DNA from 3 places in the Streptomyces sp. NPDC002467 genome. Region 2 is predicted to be linked to each of the others. Evidence: predicted binding sites of a transcription regulator. Region 2 holds the regulator's gene; each other region holds the start of a gene.
What was found. Region 2 encodes HrcA, which represses chaperone genes, less so after heat shock. Its sites were predicted from a motif close to TTNGCACTCNGNNNNNCNGAGTGCNAA; they were not measured.
Positions count from the first base shown of each region.

Region 1: the regulator HrcA is predicted to act here: its motif matches at 3,076-3,102, upstream of groES (co-chaperone GroES).
Region 3: the regulator HrcA is predicted to act here: its motif matches at 4,186-4,212, upstream of groL (chaperonin GroEL).

Region 1 is NZ_JBIARJ010000011.1:137,636-144,366, forward strand. Features, by position in the region: gene ACFYYJ_RS23155 (ester cyclase) at 61-759, shown strand; gene groL (chaperonin GroEL) at 883-2,511, opposite strand; gene groES (co-chaperone GroES) at 2,624-2,932, opposite strand; gene ACFYYJ_RS23170 (FtsW/RodA/SpoVE family cell cycle protein) at 3,427-4,824, shown strand; gene ACFYYJ_RS23175 (polysaccharide deacetylase family protein) at 4,978-5,874, opposite strand; gene ACFYYJ_RS23180 (polysaccharide deacetylase family protein) at 5,871-6,731, opposite strand, start outside.
Region 2 is NZ_JBIARJ010000005.1:224,014-230,744, reverse strand. Features, by position in the region: gene hemW (radical SAM family heme chaperone HemW) at 1-289, shown strand, start outside; gene ACFYYJ_RS13605 (DUF3097 domain-containing protein) at 309-1,118, opposite strand; gene ACFYYJ_RS13600 (MBL fold metallo-hydrolase) at 1,153-1,872, opposite strand; gene hrcA (heat-inducible transcriptional repressor HrcA) at 2,008-3,024, shown strand; gene dnaJ (molecular chaperone DnaJ) at 3,025-4,161, shown strand; gene ACFYYJ_RS13585 (nitronate monooxygenase) at 4,354-5,445, shown strand; gene ACFYYJ_RS13580 (16S rRNA (uracil(1498)-N(3))-methyltransferase) at 5,442-6,185, shown strand; gene ACFYYJ_RS13575 (histidine triad nucleotide-binding protein) at 6,618-6,731, shown strand, end outside.
Region 3 is NZ_JBIARJ010000013.1:46,544-53,274, forward strand. Features, by position in the region: gene ACFYYJ_RS25415 (trehalose-6-phosphate synthase) at 1-443, opposite strand, end outside; gene ACFYYJ_RS25420 (glucosyl-3-phosphoglycerate synthase) at 510-1,460, opposite strand; SAM riboswitch class I at 1,646-1,798, shown strand; gene thrC (threonine synthase) at 1,816-3,090, shown strand; gene ACFYYJ_RS25430 (MoaD/ThiS family protein) at 3,123-3,401, shown strand; gene ACFYYJ_RS25435 (cold-shock protein) at 3,823-4,029, shown strand; gene groL (chaperonin GroEL) at 4,378-6,000, shown strand; gene ACFYYJ_RS25445 (Uma2 family endonuclease) at 6,384-6,731, opposite strand, start outside.

The sequences.
Region 1 (6,731 bases), on a different contig from region 2:
CGGGCCAAATGGGTGAATTCTTCCTAAACTGGATGTGCCCCATCCAGCCCGGGAGAGATCATGACCAGATTCGTACAGATAGTCGATTACGAGACGAAGCAGCCCGAGGCGCTGAACGCCCTCCTCGACAGGTACGTCGCACAGGGCCAGGGGAAGCGCACGCTGACGCACACCATGCTGGGCAAGGACCGCGAGTCCGAGAACCACTATGTCGACGTGGTCCAGTTCCCTTCGTACGAAGACGCCATGAAGAACTCGAACCTCCCGGAGACCGACCGGATGTTCCAGGAGATGGCGGCCCTCTGCGACGGCATGCCGACCTTCACCAACCTCGACGTCATCCGCGACGAGCACCTCAACACCATGCTGGTGAACCGGATGTTCGACGACATCGCGATGAAGGGCGACATGGGCGTCATCGAAGAGATCTTCGCCGAGGACTACACGGACCACGACGTCATGAAGGGCATGGAGCCGGAGATCGGCCGCGAGGCGATCCGCAGGGACGTGACGGGATGGCGCGACGCCTTCGACTTCACGTTCACGAAGAAGGCGCAGCTCGCGCAGGACGACTGCGTCACCACCGTGTGGACGTGGACGGGCACCCAGAAGGCCGACTTCATGGGCGTCGCCAACACCGGCAAGACCTGTTCGATGGACGGCACCACCACGTTCCGCTGCGAGGACGGCATGATCAAGGAGGGCTACTGGCACTACGACGCCATGTCCCTCATGCGGCAGTTGGGAGTGATGGAGTAACACGGAGCGGCCGGGAAACGGGAATCGGGAATCGGAAAGGCCCCCGCCGCACTCGCGTGCGGCGGGGGCCTTCCGGTTCAACCGATCGGGCCATCGGCCGTTCGGTCGATCAGGCGTCGAGCCTCAGTGGCTGTGGCCGTGACCGTGGCCGTGACCGGCCTCGGCCTCTTCCTCCGCCGGCTTCTCGACGACCAGGGTCTCGGTCGTGAGCAGCAGGGAGGCGATGGAAGCGGCGTTCTCCAGCGCGGAGCGGGTGACCTTCACCGGGTCGATGACGCCGGCCTTGACCAGGTCGCCGTACTCGCCGGAAGCGGCGTTGAAGCCCTGGCCCTTGTCGAGCTCGGCGACCTTCGAGGTGATGACGTAACCCTCGAGACCGGCGTTCTCGGCGATCCAGCGCAGCGGCTCGACGGCGGCGCGGCGGACGACCGCGACACCCGTGCCCTCGTCGCCGGACAGGCCCAGGTTGTCCTCCAGCACCTTCACGGCGTGGACGAGCGCGGAGCCACCGCCGGAGACGATGCCCTCCTCGACCGCGGCGCGGGTCGCCGAGATGGCGTCCTCGAGGCGGTGCTTCTTCTCCTTGAGCTCCACCTCGGTGGCGGCGCCGACCTTGATGACGCAGACGCCGCCGGCGAGCTTCGCCAGGCGCTCCTGCAGCTTCTCGCGGTCCCAGTCCGAGTCGGTGGACTCGATCTCGGCCTTGATCTGGTTGACGCGGCCGAGGACCTCGTCGGAGGAGCCGGCACCGTCGACGATGGTGGTGTCGTCCTTGGAGATGGTCACGCGACGGGCGGAGCCCAGCACGTCCAGACCGGCCTGGTCGAGCTTGAGGCCGACCTCCTCGGCGATGACGGTGGCACCGGTGAGGGTGGCCATGTCCTGGAGCATCGCCTTGCGACGGTCACCGAAGCCGGGGGCCTTGACGGCCACGGCGTTGAAGGTGCCACGGATCTTGTTGACGACGAGGGTGGAGAGCGCCTCGCCCTCGACGTCCTCGGCGATGATCAGCAGCGGCTTGGAGCCACCCGCCTGGATGACCTTCTCCAGCAGCGGCAGCAGGTCCTGGATGGACGAGATCTTGCCCTGGTTGATCAGGATGTACGGGTCGTCGAGGACGGCCTCCATACGCTCCTGGTCGGAGACCATGTACGGCGAGAGGTAGCCCTTGTCGAAGGCCATGCCCTCGGTGAACTCCAGCTCCAGGCCGAAGGTGTTGGACTCCTCGACGGTGATGACACCGTCCTTGCCGACCTTGTCCATCGCCTCGGCGATGAGCTCGCCGACCTGCTGGTCCTGCGCGGAGAGCGCGGCCACGGCGGCGATGTCGGACTTGTCCTCGATCGGGCGGGCGGTCGCGAGGAGCTCCTCGGACACGGCCTTGACCGCGGCGTCGATGCCCTTCTTCAGGGCGGCCGGGGAAGCGCCGGCGGCGACGTTGCGCAGACCCTCGCGGACCAGCGCCTGGGCCAGCACGGTGGCGGTGGTGGTGCCGTCACCCGCGATGTCGTTGGTCTTGGTCGCCACCTCCTTCACGAGCTGGGCGCCCAGGTTCTCGTACGGGTCGTCCAGCTCGACCTCGCGAGCGATGGTGACACCGTCGTTGGTGATGGTGGGCGCGCCGAACTTCTTGTCGATGACGACGTTGCGGCCCTTGGGGCCGATCGTCACCTTGACCGTGTCGGCAAGCTTGTTGACGCCGCGCTCGAGGGCGCGACGGGCGTCCTCGTCGAACTTCAGGATCTTCGCCATGGGAGCGGTTCAGCCCTCTCGAAAACTCGGGTTTAACGAACTGCGCCCCTCGCCGCCCGGCAATCAGCGGGGTGACCAGGGGCGCAGCTCAAAGCAGTACTGGAGAAGCGAATTACTTCTCGACGATCGCGAGCACGTCGCGAGCCGAGAGGACGAGGTACTCCTCGCCGCTGTACTTCACTTCGGTGCCGCCGTACTTGCTGTACAGCACGATGTCGCCGACGTTGACGTCCAGCGGGAGACGCTGGCCGTCCTCGAAGCGACCCGGGCCCACGGCGAGGACGACGCCCTCCTGGGGCTTCTCCTTCGCGGTGTCCGGGATGACCAGGCCGGAGGCCGTGGTCTGCTCGGCGTCGAGCGGCTGGACCACGATGCGGTCCTCAAGCGGCTTGATGGCAACCTTGGAGCTGGCGGTCGTCACGATCCGACCTCCCCCTTCGGAGATCCGGGGTTAACTGTCTGAGGTGGCGACCAGGTCGATCCGTCGTCGCGGGTGCCGGACCTGCCTGTCGCTGTGTTGGCACTCACCCGGGGCGAGTGCCAGGTGCGACACTATTCCGGCGATTAGCACTCGGTCAAGCGGAGTGCCAATTCTCGCCGTACGGCGTTGCGCGATCCCGCCTCCCGCGCCACCGAAACGCGGGCGTACGCACGTTCGGGATCACCTCCTGTCGAGCGCCGCGCCCCGGCCGCGTCCGGCCCCGCCGGCGACCGAGCCGGACCCGACCGCCACCGAGCCGGCAGTGCCGCAGTGGCGGGGACAACAGCGAGCGCCCAGGCGGCCGAGGAACCACCGGCAGGACATAAACGTCATAGACGACATGAAGATAAAGCGCCTCATTGCCGATCAGATCGGACCGAAGGCTTCCGCGGCCCCGAAGGACGTCGGCGGCACCACGTGCGCGAGCTGATCGCGTGCTCGGGCTGAAACCCCTGACCTCGGCCGGCGCCCGCCGCCGCACCGAGGCGCTGCTCCTGCTCTTCGTCCTGGCCATCGCGGTCTTCGGCCATGCCGCCGCCGGCCTCGCCATGAACGACGAGCTGCCACCCAACCTGGCGGGCTTCACGGTCAGCCTGACCCTGCTGTCGCTGGTAGGGCACCTGGGCGTACGCCGGTTCGCGGCCTACGCGGATCCGTTGGTCCTCCCCCTCGCCATGCTGTTGACGGCGCTGGGGTTGGTGCTCCTGCACCGCCTCGACCAGAGCTACATCGAGCGCTGGAACGCGGACGCGAACGCGCCCGGGCAGCTGATGTGGACGGTGGTCGGCGTCGCCGCCTGCCTCCTGGTCCTGGCGCTGCTGCGCGACCACCGGCTCCTACAGCGCTTCATCTACATCACGATGGCCGTCTCGCTGGTGCTGCTGATCGCACCGGCGTTCTTCGGCGCGGACACCTACGGCGCCAAGCGCTGGATCAAACTCTTCGGCTTCTCCCTGCAGCCCGGCGAATTCGTGAAGATCATGATCGCGGTGTTCTTCGCCGGCTACCTGGTCGTCCACCGCGACTCGCTGGCCCTGACGGGCCGCAAGTTCCTCGGCGTCCGCCTGCCGCCCATGCGCCAACTCGGCCCGATCATCACGGTGTGGATCGTCTCGATGCTGGTCCTGGTCTTCGAGCGCGACCTCGGCACCTCGCTGATCTTCTTCGGCGTCTTCGTGGTGATGCTCTACGTGGCCACCGAGCGCACGAGCTGGATCGTGTGCGGTCTGCTCATGGCGGCCGTGGGCGCCTTCGTCGTCGGGTCGACCGAACCGCACGTGAAGGCCCGAGTGGCGGCCTGGCTCAACCCGCTGTCCTACTACTGGGAGGTGCCCCCGCCCGGTGTCACCTCGGACCAGTCGGCGCAGGCCCTCTTCAGCTTCGGCACGGGCGGCATCACCGGCACGGGCCTCGGCATGGGCCACCCGGATCTCATAGCGTTCGCCGGCCGCAGCGACTTCATCCTCACCACGGTCGGCGAGGAGCTCGGCCTGGCCGGGGTCATGGCCGTGCTGCTCCTCTACGCGCTCCTCGTACAGCGCGGCCTGCGCATGGCCCTCGGCGCCCGCGACCCGTTCGGCAAACTCCTCGCGGTGGGCCTGGCCTCGGCACTGGCGCTCCAGGTCTTCGTGGTGGCGGGCGGCGTCACCGGCCTGATCCCCCTCACGGGCAAGGCCCTGCCCTTCCTCGCGAAGGGCGGCTCGTCCCTGCTGGCCAACTGGATCATGATCGCCCTCCTCCTCCGCATCAGCGACAGCGCGGAACGCCAACGCGAAGCCGACGCCAGAGGCCCGGTGGAAACCACGATCACGCCGGTGGCGGTGGCGGGCTAGGGGGTACGGGGCCACGCGCGGTCGGGGCCGTCCCCCCTGCGGCCCGCGCCTGCCGGTCGGCGGCTGCCCACCCGGAGGGGCGGGGCCGAGGGGGGAGTCCGGCTCGCGCGTGAGCCCGTACCGCCCCCACCGCCCCCACCGCCCCCACCGCCCCTACAGGTAGTCCTCCAGGCGCCCTATGCGGTAGCCCTGTTCCTGGATGCGCTGGAGCATGCGGGTCGTCATCTGGATCTCCGTCGAGCCCTTGAGCTCGGAGGGGCCGCGGAAGTGGGCCAGGATGATGTCGCCCGGTTTGAGGGCGGAGCCCTCGGCGTACTGGAAGTTGTTGATCTGCATCGAGACCTTCCACAGCACCATGGACGAGACTCCGCACTCCGAGGCGGCCCGGAGGGTGTCGTCGTTGTAGTTGCCGAAGGGCGGTCGGAAGAGCGGTGGGCGCTTGCCGAAGCGCTTCTCCAGGCGCTCCTGCTGGCCGCATATCTCGCGCTTCTGCGCCTCGTAGGAGAGGGTCCGCAGATTGGGGTGGCTCAGGGTGTGGTTGTTTATCGTGCTGCCGGAGCCGTTGTCGCGGAGCTTTTCGAAGTGGCCGTAGTCCGACGCGGCCACGTTGTCCGTCAGGAACATGCTGATCGGCAGCTTGAGATCGGCGGCCATCTTGAGGAACTCGGGGTCCTTCTCGGCGCCGTCGTCGAAGGTCAGGAAGACGATCTTGTCGTTGGCCGGGACGGGTATTCGGTCTACGACCGGGACCTTGCCGGGGGCCGCCTTCGGTATCTGGGGCTTCTGCGCGGGCTTCTGCGCGTACTGGAGGGGTGCGGTCAGGCCCCACTTCTTGTACGCGTCGTCCGAGGCGCCGGTGCCGCCGGAGGCGCTCGGGGACGAAGGGGCGGCCGAGCCGGCGGTCCCCGTCTCCTTCGCCCCCGGCTTCTCCTCCGCCGTCTTGCGGCCGAGCCGCTCGATGGGGTCCACGCTGTCCCCGCACCCCGCAAGGGACAGCGCGAGCGCGCCGGCCGCCAGCGTCCCGGCTACGAACCGGCGCGCGTGCTTCACAGATAATCCTCCAGCCGTGCCACGGCATATCCCTTGTCCGTGACGGTCTTCATGACATGACGGATCATGTCAGGCATCGTGCCCTTCCAGTCCTCCTTACCGCGGAAGTGCGTGAGGATGATGTCGCCGGGGTGCAGATCGCGGTCCCACTCCCGGTAGTCCATCCGGTTCGTGAACGCCTCGGCGTTCCACAGCGGGACGGCCTTGACGCCGCAGGACTTCGCGGCCTTCAGCGTGTCCTGGTTGTAGTTTCCGTACGGCGGCCGGAAGAGGGTCGGGCGCTTGCCGAACTCCTTCTGGATGGTGTCCTGCTGACCGCAGATCTCCTCGCGCTGCTTCTCGTACGAGAGCGCGGGCATGTAGCGGTGGTTGAGCGTGTGGTTGTTCAGCGTGACGCCCGCGGCCTGCATCTGCTTGAAATACGGGTAGTTGTCGCGCACGAGGTAGTCGCTGAGGAAGGCCGTGTACGGGATCTTCAGCTCCTGCATCATCTTCAGGAACTCGGGGTCCTTCTCCGCGCCGTCGTCGATGGTCAGGAAGACGACCTTGTCCTCCGTCGGGACGGTGGTGAAGACCGGCGGCAGGTTCTCCTGGTCCTCCACCTCGAAGCCGTCGCGGGTGGTGATCTCGGGCTTCGTCTTCGGCGCCGCCGGGGCGGCGAGCGGCGTTTTGGCCAGGTGCCACTTCTTCGCCGCGGCGACGCGTGCCTGCTGGGCCGCCTTGAGCTGTTCCGCCTGCGAGACGATCGCGCCGGCCGCGCCTTCGGCGCCCTTGGCGGTCTTCTTGGTCTTCTCGGCCTTTTCCGCCCCGCCGGAGCCGGTGGAGCCGCACGCCGTCCCGAGGGCGGCGACGAGCAG
Region 2 (6,731 bases):
CGTGAAGCACCCCGGCGCGTACGCCGCCGCGCTCGCCGAGGGCCGGTCGCCCGGAGCCGGGCGGGAGCTCCTGTCGGAGAAGGACCGGCGGGTCGAACGGATCCTGCTGGAGCTGCGCCTGGTCGACGGAGTGCCGCTGTCCCTGCTGGCCCCGGCCGGGCTCGCCGCCTCACGGCGGGCGCTGGCCGACGGCCTGCTGGCGGCGGGCCCGTACGAGGCGGGTCGCGCCGTCCTGACCCTGCGCGGGCGGCTGCTCGCCGACGCGGTGGTCCGGGACCTGGTGGATTGACCACCGGCCGCGCTCCGGGTCAGGCCGCGTCGCCCACCGTGACGAAGTCGATCAGTTCCTCCACGCGGCCCAGGAGGGTCGGTTCCAGGTCCTTGTAGGACGTGACCCGGGACAGGATGTGCTGCCACGCCGCGCCGGTGTTCTCCGGCCAGCCCAGGGCCCGGCAGACGCCCGTCTTCCAGTCCTGGCCGCGCGGGACCGTCGGCCAGGCCGGGATGCCCACGGCGGACGGCTTCACCGCCTGCCAGACGTCGATGTACGGGTGGCCCACGATCAGGACGTCCTCGGAGGTCACCGAGGACGCGATGCGGGATTCCTTCGAGCCGGGCACCAGGTGGTCGACGAGGACGCCCAGGCGGGCGTCCGGGCCCGGGGCGAAGTCGGCCACGACGGCCCGGAGGTCGTCGATGCCCTCCAGGTACTCCACCACCACGCCCTCGATGCGCAGGTCGTCGCCCCAGACCTTCTCGACCAGTTCCGCGTCGTGCCGGCCCTCCACGTAGATCCGCCCCGCCCGCGCCACCCGGGCGCGGGCCCCCGGGACGGCGATCGAGCCCGAGGCCGTGCGGGCGGGCGCCGCGGGGGCTCGTGACGGGCGGGTCAGGGTCACCACCGCGCCGTCCAGCAGGAAGCCGCTGGGCTCCAGCGGGAACACCCGCCGCTTGCCGAAGCGGTCCTCCAGGGTCACGGTGCCCGCCTCGCAGGCCACCACCGCGCCGCAGAAGTCCGTACCGGCCACCTCGACCACCAGGTCCGGTTCCGCCGCCACCTCCGGCACGGCCTTCGGGCGCTTCCACTGGGGGGTCAGGTCGGGGGAGTACTCGCGCATCCGGCCGAGAGTAGGAGAGGTGCGGCCGTCATGGCTACGACACGCCGAAACGGCCCGCCAGTGTGGCGCGTTGCGCAACGACGAAGTCGGCGTCGACCACCGCGCCGTGACCCGGGACGTACGACGCGTCCCGCCCGCCCAGCGACAGCAGCCGGTCCAGCGCGGCGGGCCACTGCCCCGGTGTCGCGTCCGGGCCCACCGAGGGCTCGCCCGACTCCTCCACCAGGTCCCCGCAGAACACCGTCTCGCGCTCGCCCGGCACGAAGACCGCCAGATCGTGCCGGGTGTGCCCGGGGCCCACGTTGGCCAGCAGCACCTGTACCCCGCCCAGTTCCAGCGTCCACTCGCCCGACACGAGGTGCCTCGGCACCACCAGCAGGTCCGCCGCCTCCGCCGCCTCCGCCTCCGCCAGGCCGTGCCGGACCGCGTCGTCGCGCAGCTCCTCGCGGCCCGTGGCGAGCAGCGCGTCCAGCCCGACCGCCCCGTACACCTCGGCACCCGAGAAGGCCGCCCCGCCCAGGACGTGATCGAAATGGCCGTGCGTGAATGCGATATGGGTCACTCGCCGGCCCGTGAGCCGCTCCGCCTCCACCCGCACCCGCGCGCCCTCGCGAAGGCTCGAACCGGGGTCGACGAGGAGCACGGAATCGTCGCCGACCACCAGTCCCACGGTGCAGTCCCACACCGGGAGCCGTCTGCGGCCGGTCCGTCCGGTCAGCCGTTCCCAGCCCGCCTCTTCCCAACGCACGTCCATGCCGCGACGCTACCCTGGCGGGCCTCCCTTGCCAGGGTCTTACTACCCGGCCGTACACTGAGCGGGGGATCTCTGGCACTCGAACGCCCAGAGTGCCAACGACAGGGCAACGGACCACAGCCGGAGGTGTGCGCGATGCTCAGCGAACGCAGACTCGAAGTGCTGCGCGCCATCGTCCAGGACTACGTCGGGACGGAGGAGCCGGTCGGCTCCAAGGCGCTCACCGAGCGGCACCGGCTCGGGGTCTCGCCTGCCACCGTGCGCAACGACATGGCCGTGCTGGAGGACGAGGGCTACATCGCCCAGCCCCACACCAGCGCCGGCCGGATCCCCACCGACAAGGGCTACCGCCTCTTCGTCGACAAGCTGGCGGGGGTCAAACCGCTGTCGACCCCCGAGCGGCGGGCCATCCAGAACTTCCTCGACGGCGCCGTCGACCTCGACGACGTGGTCGGCCGCACGGTGCGGCTGCTCGCGCAGCTCACCCGGCAGGTCGCCGTCGTCCAGTACCCGAGCCTGACCCGGTCGACCGTCCGGCACGTGGAACTGCTCTCGCTCGCCCCCGCGCGCCTGATGCTCGTACTGATCACGGACACCGGGCGCGTCGAACAGCGGCTGATCGACTGCCAGACCCCCTTCGGCGAGACCTCCCTCTCCGATCTGCGGGCCCGGCTCAACAGCCGCGTCGTGGGCCGTCGGTTCACCGACGTGCCCCCGCTCGTCCAGGACCTCCCCGAGTCCTTCGAGGCCGACGACCGCGCCACGGTGTCCACCGTGCTGGCGACGCTCCTCGAAACCCTGGTCGAGGAAGCCGAGGAGCGGCTGATGATCGGCGGCACCGCCAATCTCACCCGCTTCGGACACGATTTTCCCCTGACGATCAGGCCGGTGCTCGAAGCGCTGGAGGAGCAGGTCGTGCTCCTCAAGCTGCTCGGCGAGGCCAACGAGTCGGGAATGGCCGTAAGGATCGGGCATGAGAATGCCTACGAGGGACTGAACTCCACGTCCGTCGTCTCGGTCGGTTACGGTTCGGGCGGCGAAACGGTCGCCAAGCTCGGCGTGGTCGGACCGACCCGCATGGATTACCCCGGAACGATGGGAGCGGTACGCGCAGTGGCACGTTACGTCGGACAGATCCTGGCGGAGTCGTAAGTGGCCACGGACTACTACGCCACTCTCGGCGTACGCCGCGACGCATCCCAGGATGAGATCAAGAAGGCATTCCGGCGGCTCGCGCGCGAGCTGCACCCGGACGTGAACCCCGATCCCAAGACGCAGGAGCGTTTCAAGGAGATCAACGCGGCTTACGAGGTGCTGTCGGACCCGCAGAAGAAGCAGGTCTACGACCTCGGCGGCGACCCGCTGTCCTCCTCGGGCGGCGGCGGCGCGGGCGGCTTCGGGGCGGGTGGCTTCGGCAACTTCTCCGACATCATGGACGCCTTCTTCGGCCAGTCCTCGCAGCGCGGCCCGCGCTCGCGGACCCGCCGCGGCCAGGACGCCATGATCCGTCTGGACCTGGAGCTGGACGAGGCGGCCTTCGGGACGACCAAGGACATCCAGGTCGACACGGCCGTCGTCTGCACCACCTGCTCCGGCGAGGGCGCCGCTCCCGGCACCTCGGCCCAGACGTGTGACATGTGCCGCGGCCGCGGTGAGGTCTCGCAGGTCACCCGGTCCTTCCTGGGCCAGGTCATGACCTCGCGCCCCTGCCCGCAGTGCCAGGGCTTCGGCACCGTCGTCCCGACCCCGTGCCACGAGTGCGCGGGCGACGGCCGGGTCCGCTCCCGCCGCAGCCTCACGGTCAAGATCCCGGCCGGTGTCGAGAACGGCACCCGGATCCAGCTCGCGGGCGAGGGCGAGGTCGGCCCCGGCGGCGGCCCCGCCGGCGACCTGTACGTGGAGATCCACGAGCTGTCGCACCCGACGTTCCAGCGGCGCGGGGACGACCTGCACTGCACGGTGACCATCCCGATGACGGCGGCGGCCCTGGGCACCAAGTGCCCGCTGGAGACCCTCGACGGCCTGGAGGAGATCGACATCCGGCCCGGTACCCAGTCCGGCCAGGCGATCCCGCTGCACGGACGCGGCGTCACGCACCTGCGCGGCGGCGGCCGGGGCGACCTGATCGTCCACGTCGAGGTCACCACCCCGGGCAAGCTGGACGCCCAGCAGGAGGAGCTGCTGCGCCAGCTGGCGAAGCTGCGCGGCGAGGAGCGGCCGACGGGCCAGTTCGCGCCGGGCCAGCAGGGTCTGTTCAGCCGCCTGAAGGACGCCTTCAACGGCCGCTGACCGGCCCGCACGTACGCGCCAGGAGCCCGGCCCGGGGAGCATCCCCGGGCCGGGCTCCGTGCGTGGTCGGCGGATGCCGGAAGGCCGTCGCCGGCCATGCCCCGCAACGGATCCGGCCACGCCGGGAAGCGGACTATGCCAGGCGAATGCGGTGATTCGGCCGACCGAGCGGGACGTGGCACGATGCAGTCCATGTCCTCGGCACCGAGCGGTCTCTCCCCTCACCCGATCGTGCAGGCGCCCATGGCCGGCGGCGGCTCCTGCCCCGCGCTCGTCGGGGCCGTGTGCGAAGCGGGCGGACTGGGCTACCTGGCCGGCGGCTACAAGACCGCCGACGGCATGTACCACGAGATCAAACAGGTGCGGGCGCTCACCCGGCGCCCCTTCGGCGTCAACCTCTTCATGCCGCAGACGGGTTACGTCGACCCGGCCGCCGTCGAGGCGTACCGCGGGCAGCTCGCCGGGGAGGCGAGCTGGTACGCGATCTCCCTCGCCGAGGAGGACATCATCGGCACCAGCGACGACGGCTACGACGCCAAGCTCGCCATCCTGCTGGAGGACCCGGTACCGGTCGTCTCCTTCACCTTCGGCTGTCCCACGCCCGAGGCCCTCGCCGCCCTCCGCAAGGCGGGCACGTACACCGTCGTCACCGTGACCTCCGTCGAGGAGGCGCGCAGCGCTCAGGAGGCAGGCGCCGACGCGGTCTGCGTCCAGGGCGTCGAGGCCGGCGGACACCAGGGCACGCACCGCGACGACCCCCAGGCCGACGGCACGGCGGCCCTGGGGCTGCTCGCGCTGGTCGCCCAGGTGCGGGAGGCCGTCGCCCTGCCCATCACCGCCGCGGGCGGCCTGATGCGGGGCTCGCAGATCGCGGCCCTGCTGGCGGCGGGCGCGGTCGCGGCCCAGCTCGGCACGGCCTTCCTGGTGTGCCCCGAGTCGGGGGCGGACCCGCTGCACAAGCGGGCGATGACCGACCCCCTCTTCGTACGGACCGAGCTGACCCGGGCCTTCTCCGGGCGGCCGGGGCGCGGCTTGGTGAACCGCTTCATGCGGGAGCACGGTCCCTACGCCCCCGCCGCGTACCCGCAGGTGCACCACCTGACCTCGGGGCTGCGCAAGGCGGCGGCCGCGGCCGGGGACGCGCAGGGCATGGCCCTGTGGGCGGGCCAGGGGCACCGGCTGGCGCGGGCGCTGCCGGCGGGCCAGCTGGTGGAGGTGCTGGCGGCCGAACTGGCCGAAGCCCAGCGAGTGTTGAAGGACATGCAGATGAGGAGTGCGTCATGACCGCCCCCGTGTTCGTGGTCGAAGAGGTCCCCGCGGGGCCGGAGTTCGTCCTGGACGGCCCCGAGGGCCGGCACGCGGTCTCCGTGAAGCGGCTGAACCCGGGCGAGGCGGTGGTCCTCGCGGACGGCCGCGGGCGCTGGGCCGAGGCCGTGGTGAAGGAGGCGGAGGGCAAGGACCGGCTCGTCGTCTCGGTGTCCGGGGTCTTCGAGGAGGCCGAACCGGCCGTCCGGATCACCGTCGTGCAGGCCCTGCCCAAGGGCGACCGCGGCGAGGTGGCGGTGGAGACCATGACCGAGACCGGCGTGGACGCGATCGTGCCGTGGCAGGCCTCGCGCTGCATCACGCAGTGGCGCGGCGACCGGGGCGCCAAGTCCCTGGCCAAGTGGCGGGCCACGGCCCGCGAGGCGGGCAAGCAGTCCCGCCGGGTCCGCTTCCCGGAGGTGGCGGAGGCCCTGTCCACCAAGCAGGTGGCGCAGCTGCTGGCCGGCGCCGACCTGGCGATGGTGCTGCACGAGGACCGGGACACCCCGTCCGAGGCGCTGGCCACGGCGGAGCTCCCGGCGGCCGGTTCCGTCGTGCTGGTGGTCGGTCCCGAGGGCGGGGTCTCCCCGGAGGAGCTCGCAGTCTTCGCGGAGGCGGGGGCGCGGCCGTACCGGCTGGGCCGCTCGGTCCTGCGGACCTCCACGGCGGGCACCGCGGCGACGGCGGTCCTGCTGGCGCGCACGGGCCGCTGGGGCTGACGCCGGGCCCTGCCGGGGCCGAGGCGGCCGGGGAGGCGTGTCCGTGACGCAGACCGGCCCGGGGCCCGAGGCGGCCCGGGGCCTGCGGCGGCTGGGTCCGGAGCGGTCGGCCGGGATCGGGGCCGGGCGGCCGGGGAGGTGTGTCCGTGACGCAGACCGGCCTGGTCCGAGGCGGCCCGGGACCCGAGGCGGCCCGGGGCTCACGGCGGCCCGGGGCCTGCGGCGGCTGGGTCCGGAGCGGTCGGCCGGGATAGGGGCCGGGCGGCCGGGACCCGAGGCGGCCCGGCCCTGGCGGTACGGGGCTCCGGCCGTCCGTGGGGCCCGCACCGGCTTCCGGCCGCGGACTTGCCCTTCGGGGGCCCTTCCCGCCCGGGGGCGGCGGCCGTGGCCGATACGATGCGCGGACTGATCAACACCACGGGAGGCTCAGCAATGGCCGGGGAACCGCAGGCCGACTGCCTGTTCTGCAAGATCGTCACGGGGGCCATCCCCGCGACGGTGGTCCGGGAGACCGAAACGACCGTCGCCTTCCGGGACATCAACCCC
Region 3 (6,731 bases), on a different contig from region 2:
AGGTGGTAGTCCTGGAGCAGGACGCACGCCCCCTCGGCGGCCTCCTCGGCCAGCGCGGCCGCGAAGGTGCGGTTGTAGGAGACGTAGGAAGCCCAGCGGCGGCGGAACCCGGCGTCGAAGACCGGCTCGCGCGGGACGTCGTACAGGTGGTGGTGGGTGAACCACAGCACCGAGTTCGCGATGCCGTTGTACGCGTCGTCGTAGACGGTGGGGTCGATCTCCAGCATGCGGACGCCGGGCTCCGAGACCCCCTGGCGGACGGCCTCCCTGTCCGCGTCCGACAGGGCCGCGCAGATCCACAGGGCCTCCGGCTGCTCCGCGAGGGCCGCCGAGAGCCCGGAGACGAGACCGCCCCCGCCGCGCCGGGCGCTGAGCGTGCCGTCGGCGGCGAGGGCGTAGGACAGCGGGCCACGGTTCGCCGCGACGAGTACCTGAGAAGCCATGCGGCACACCTAGCCCGGCCGGGTCCCCCTCAAACCATGCGAAACCTCACGCAGCCTCACGCCGCCTCACGCCACGCGGCGCAGCGCGTACTCCTTGACGCCCAGCATCGGCGGCCGTTCCTCGGTGTCCACCGGGTGGGTGTGCGGGACGAATCCCTCCGGGCCCCGCTCGAACTGCGTCAGCTCCGGACGTACGAGGTGTCCGCGCGAGAGCCGTACCAGGGCCGTGCGGTAGATCGCCGCGGCCATCCGGCCGAGCGCCTGCCCGTCCTGGTGGCGGTGCACGCGTACGCCCACGTCGACCTGGGCCAGCGCGTCCAGCCCGACCGTGTGCAGCGCGTCCACCAGCAGCCCCAGCTCGACGCCGTACCCGACGGGGAAGGGGAGGCGTTCCAGCAGGGAGCGCCGCACGGCGTACTCGCCGCCCAGCGGCTGCACGAAACCGGCCAGCTGCGGCCAGTGCAGGTTGAGGAGGGGGCGGGCCACCAGTTCCGTGACCCGGCCGCCCTGGCCGGGGGCGTCCCCGAGGGGGCGGTCGTACATCGCCTTGACGAACTGCACGTCCGGTTCGGTGAGGAGCGGTCCGACGATCCCGGAGACGAAGGTGGCCGAGAAGTCCCGCAGGTCGGCGTCGACGAAGCAGACGATGTCCCCGCTGGTCGCCAGCAGCGAGCGCCACAGCACCTCGCCCTTGCCCGGCAGCGCCGGGATCCGCGGCAGGATGTCGTCGCGGTGCACCACCCGGGCGCCGGCCTTGGCGGCGACCTCGGCCGTCCGGTCGCTGGAGCCCGAGTCGATGACCACCAGTTCGTCGACCAGCGGGACCGGCAGGCCCTCGATCAGCTCGCGCCGGATGACCTCCACGATCGTCCCGACCGTCGGCTCCTCGTCGAGCGCGGGCAGGACCACGCTGACCGTGGTGCCCGTCGCCCGTTTCCGGTCGAGCAGCTGGTCGAGCGGTCGGTCGGCGGCTGACCAGGAGCGGTCTGCCAGCCAGCGCTCCACCTCTTCCAGCACCCTCAGCACTCCCTGCGTTTCGGCGTTATGGTGCGATATGTGATCCATCTCGCGGTTCGGACAGCAGTCTCACCCGCCCGGACCTTCGGTTACAGTCTTGAACAACGCGAAGGACCGCCGCATGCCGGGGGTCCCCGCGAACAAACGCACCGGCGCGCCATAGAGCGCGTGTGCCGGTGCCATACCGCTCATCCAGAGGGGCAGAGGGACACGGCCCGTTGAAGCCCCGGCAACCCTCCAGTCGGTTCTCGCGATGCGATACGCATCCCGCGGGGTCCCCGGCTAGGGAAGGTGCCAATTCCGTCTCATGGCGAAGTGCGCCATGGGGAAGATGAGGAGAAAGGGCCTCGCCATCATGGCTGCACAGACTGTCGCCACCTCTGTTGACCTCGGACCCGCCAACGGTCTCTCCTGTCGCGAGTGCGGCACCCGCTTCGAGCTCGGTCCCATCTTCGCGTGCGTCGAGTGCTTCGGACCGCTGGAAGTCGCCTACGACCTTCCCACCGGTGACCCGGAGGCCCTGCGCGCCGCGATCGAGGCCGGCCCGAACAACATCTGGCGCTACGCGCCGCTGCTGCCCGTCCCCGCGGACGTGGCCTCCAAGCCCAGCCTGAACCCCGGCTTCACCAAGCTCGTCGACGCGGCCAACCTGGCCAAGGAGCTCGGCGTCACCGGCAAGCTCTACGTCAAGGACGACTCCGGCAACCCGACGCACTCCTTCAAGGACCGCGTCGTGGCCATCGCCGTCGAGGCGGCCCGCGCGTTCGGCTTCACCACGCTCTCCTGCTCCTCCACGGGCAACCTGGCCGGTGCCGTCGGCGCCGCGGCCGCCCGCGCCGGCTTCCGCTCCTGCGTGTTCATCCCGCACGACCTGGAGCAGGGCAAGGTCGTCATGGCCGGTGTCTACGGTGGCGACCTGGTCGGCATCGAGGGCAACTACGACGACGTGAACCGCTTCTGCTCCGAGCTCATCGGCGACCCGCTGGGCGAGGGCTGGGGCTTCGTCAACGTCAACCTGCGCCCGTACTACGGCGAGGGCTCCAAGACCCTGGCGTACGAGATCTGCGAGCAGCTCGGCTGGCAGCTGCCCGACCAGATCGTCATCCCGATCGCGTCCGGCTCCCAGCTGACGAAGATCGACAAGGGTCTGCAGGAGCTGATCAAGCTCGGCCTCGTCGAGGACAAGCCGTACAAGATCTTCGGTGCCCAGGCCGAGGGCTGCTCCCCGGTGTCCGCCGCCTTCAAGGCCGGCCACGACGTGGTCCGCCCGCAGAAGCCGAACACCATCGCCAAGTCCCTGGCGATCGGCAACCCGGCCGACGGCCCGTACGTCCTGGACATCGCCCGCCGCACCGGCGGTGCGGTCGAGGACGTCAACGACGAGCAGGTCGTCGAGGCCATCAAGATCCTCGCGCAGTCCGAGGGCATCTTCGCCGAGACCGCGGGCGGCGTGACCGTCGGCGTCACGAAGAAGCTCATCGAGAACGGGCTGCTCGACCCGACGCTGACCACCGTGATCCTGAACACCGGTGACGGCCTCAAGACCCTGGAGGCGGTGGCCGCCGACAGCGGCCAGACCGCCACCATCCGCCCGAGCCTGGACGCGTTCCGCGCCGCCGGCCTGGCCTGACCCTCCCCCTGCACCGGAAAGGCAGTAGCGCCATGAGCGTCAACGTCCGCATCCCCACCATCCTGCGCACCTACACCGCCGGCGCCGCCGAGGTGACGGCCGAGGGCGCGACCCTCGCCGAGGTCATCGAGTCGCTGGAGAAGAACCACCCCGGCATCGCCGCGCGCGTCCTGGACGACCAGGGCAAGCTCCGTCGCTTCGTGAACGTCTACGTGAACGACGACGACGTGCGCTTCGAGGGCGGGCTGGAGGCGGCGACGCCGGACGGCGCGGGCGTCTCGATCATCCCGGCCGTCGCGGGTGGCTGCTGACCGGCTGCGGGACCGGCTGTCCGGCGGGTTGCCGACAGGATCTCCATAAATAGAATTGCCCCCTCCGCTGAAAGCGGAGGGGGCAATTCTGCTTGATTGGGCACGGTAGAGTTGGGGAAGTCCCCTCCGCGGTTCTTGCCCGGCGCATATGAACGGGTCGCGTGAGGGTCGACATCTGGTCAATGTGCGGGTGCGGTATGGGGCTTTGGCGAGATATGTCAGGCCCGAGTTGCCCTCGAATATGCCAAATTTTCACTTCATTTCAATGTATCTGGGTGTCCAGATTTCTCGTCGGATTGACCTGTTGCAGACAGCATCCGCGCAGATACATTCAGCCTCGGTCGACGCGTTCCGACGCAAGTTCTGACCCGGTAACGCGAAGTGCGTTCCCGCGCAAGGGCCAGTAATAGGGGAGTTAGGCATGGCTCAGGGCACCGTCAAGTGGTTCAACGCGGAGAAGGGCTACGGCTTCATCGCGGTCGACGGTGGTGCGGATGTGTTCGTCCACTACAGCGCCATCCAGATGGACGGATACCGCACCCTTGAAGAGGGTCAGCGGGTCGAGTTCGAGATCTCGCAGGGCCAGAAGGGTCCGCAGGCGGACATGGTCAAGCTCGCACTCGGCTGAGTCCCGGAGCGATCGACCACCGACACGACGCGTACGTACGCGCGCACCCGCGTACGCGCACGCACCACGAGGGGCCCGCATCCGAGGAGGGATGCGGGCCCCTCGTGCGTTCGCCTGACGTCCCTTGGGTCGTCCGCCCGGTCTTACCCCAAGCCGCTTGCACTCGAAGGGGTCGAGTGCTAATCATTGGCGTTAGCACTCTCCGGTTGAGAGTGCTACTGAACGAGGACCGGGTCGGTGAGGCCCGCAGGGTCCGGCGGGAAGGAACCGCCGGACACGCAGGCCGTCCGTCGCGGGCGCGGGCGCGGTCCAGGAGCAATCCACCGCTGTCCGGGAGGACCACTTCAGATGGCCAAGATCATTGCGTTCGACGAGGAGGCCCGTCGCGGCCTCGAGCGTGGGATGAACCAGCTCGCCGACGCCGTCAAGGTCACCCTTGGCCCCAAGGGTCGCAACGTCGTCCTTGAGAAGAAGTGGGGCGCCCCCACGATCACCAACGATGGTGTCTCCATCGCCAAGGAGATCGAGCTCGAGGACCCGTACGAGAAGATCGGCGCCGAGCTGGTCAAGGAAGTCGCCAAGAAGACGGACGACGTCGCCGGCGACGGTACGACCACCGCCACCGTCCTCGCCCAGGCGCTCGTCCGCGAGGGTCTGCGCAACGTGGCCGCCGGTGCCAACCCGATGGCCCTCAAGCGCGGTATCGAGAAGGCCGTCGAGGCCGTCTCCGCCGCCCTGCTCGCCCAGGCGAAGGATGTCGAGACCAAGGAGCAGATCGCTTCCACGGCCTCCATCTCCGCCGCCGACACCCAGATCGGCGAGCTCATCGCCGAGGCCATGGACAAGGTCGGCAAGGAAGGCGTCATCACCGTCGAGGAGTCCCAGACCTTCGGTCTGGAGCTGGAGCTCACCGAGGGCATGCGCTTCGACAAGGGCTACATCTCGGCGTACTTCGCCACCGACATGGAGCGCATGGAGTCGGCTCTCGACGACCCGTACATCCTGATCGTCAACTCCAAGATCGGCTCGGTCAAGGACCTGCTGCCGCTCCTGGAGAAGGTCATGCAGTCCGGCAAGCCGCTGCTGATCATCGCCGAGGACGTCGAGGGCGAGGCCCTGTCGACCCTGGTCGTCAACAAGATCCGCGGCACCTTCAAGTCCGTCGCCGTCAAGGCCCCGGGCTTCGGTGACCGTCGCAAGGCCATGCTCGGTGACATCGCCATCCTCACGGGCGGCACGGTCATCTCCGAGGAGGTCGGCCTCAAGCTGGAGAACGCCGGTCTCGACCTGCTCGGCCGCGCCCGCAAGGTCGTCATCACCAAGGACGAGACCACCATCGTCGACGGTGCCGGTGACAGCGACCAGGTCGCCGGTCGCGTGAACCAGATCCGCGCCGAGATCGAGAACTCCGACTCGGACTACGACCGCGAGAAGCTCCAGGAGCGCCTCGCGAAGCTGGCCGGCGGCGTGGCCGTCATCAAGGCCGGTGCCGCGACCGAGGTCGAGCTCAAGGAGCGCAAGCACCGCATCGAGGACGCCGTTCGCAACGCGAAGGCGGCCGTCGAGGAGGGCATCGTCGCCGGTGGTGGCGTGGCCCTGCTGCAGGCCTCCTCGGTGTTCGAGAAGCTGGAGCTCAACGGTGACGAGGCGACCGGCGCCAACGCCGTGAAGCTCGCGCTGGAGGCCCCGCTGAAGCAGATCGCCGTCAACGGTGGTCTCGAGGGCGGCGTCGTCGTCGAGAAGGTGCGCAACCTGGCCGTCGGCCACGGTCTGAACGCCGCGACCGGCGAGTACGTCGACATGATCGCCGAGGGCATCATCGACCCGGCGAAGGTCACCCGCTCCGCGCTGCAGAACGCGGCGTCCATCGCCGCGCTCTTCCTCACCACCGAGGCCGTCATCGCCGACAAGCCCGAGAAGGCCGGCGCGGCTGCCGGTGGCGGCATGCCGGGCGGCGACATGGACTTCTGATCCACCGGGCCGGCCTCCGGCCCCGTAGATCGGCTGTTCTTCACGTACCGAGGGCGGTACCCCTTCCTGACGGAGGGGGTACCGCCCTCGGGCGTTTCCGATGGTTGGGGCCGGCCGTCAGCCGTGGGCCGTTTCCCCGTAGCGGTGGCGGGCGTGGAAGGCCGGGCCCCGGAAGGTGAACGAGGAGACGAGGATCGTCGCGCAGCCCCGCGCCCGCGCCTCCTGCTCGGCGGCGGCCGGCAGCTTCGTGCCCCAGCGGGCGCCCCGGCGTCGCCGCCTGGTTGAAGGAGTCCAGTTCCTTGCTCAGACGCGCGTCGAGCGCGGCGTCCGGGCCGCCGGTCGTGATCCCTGCCCCGTTGTGGTTCACGGGGTCGTCGTGCGGGTCAGAAGCCGGTGGTGTCGATCTTGAATCCGAAGGGGGCCGGGACGGGGAGGGGCTCGCCGAAGGACACCGTCGTGCGGGAGCGGTACCCGTGCGGGGAGGGGTCCCAGAAGCAGGTGATCTCCGAGTCCTGCATGTCGACGACCAGGTAGACCGGTACGAGTCGGCCGTACACCTCCAGCTTCTCGTGCCAGTCGGCGTCCTTGGTGGACACCGAGGTGAACTCGGCCACCAGGGAGAGTGCCGCTGCGTCCAGATGCCTCCCCTCGCCCTCGAAGCCGGACTCGTCGACCACGTAGAGATCCGGGCCGTAAGCACGTCCTGCTTCAGGGAACTGGAAGAGGAACGG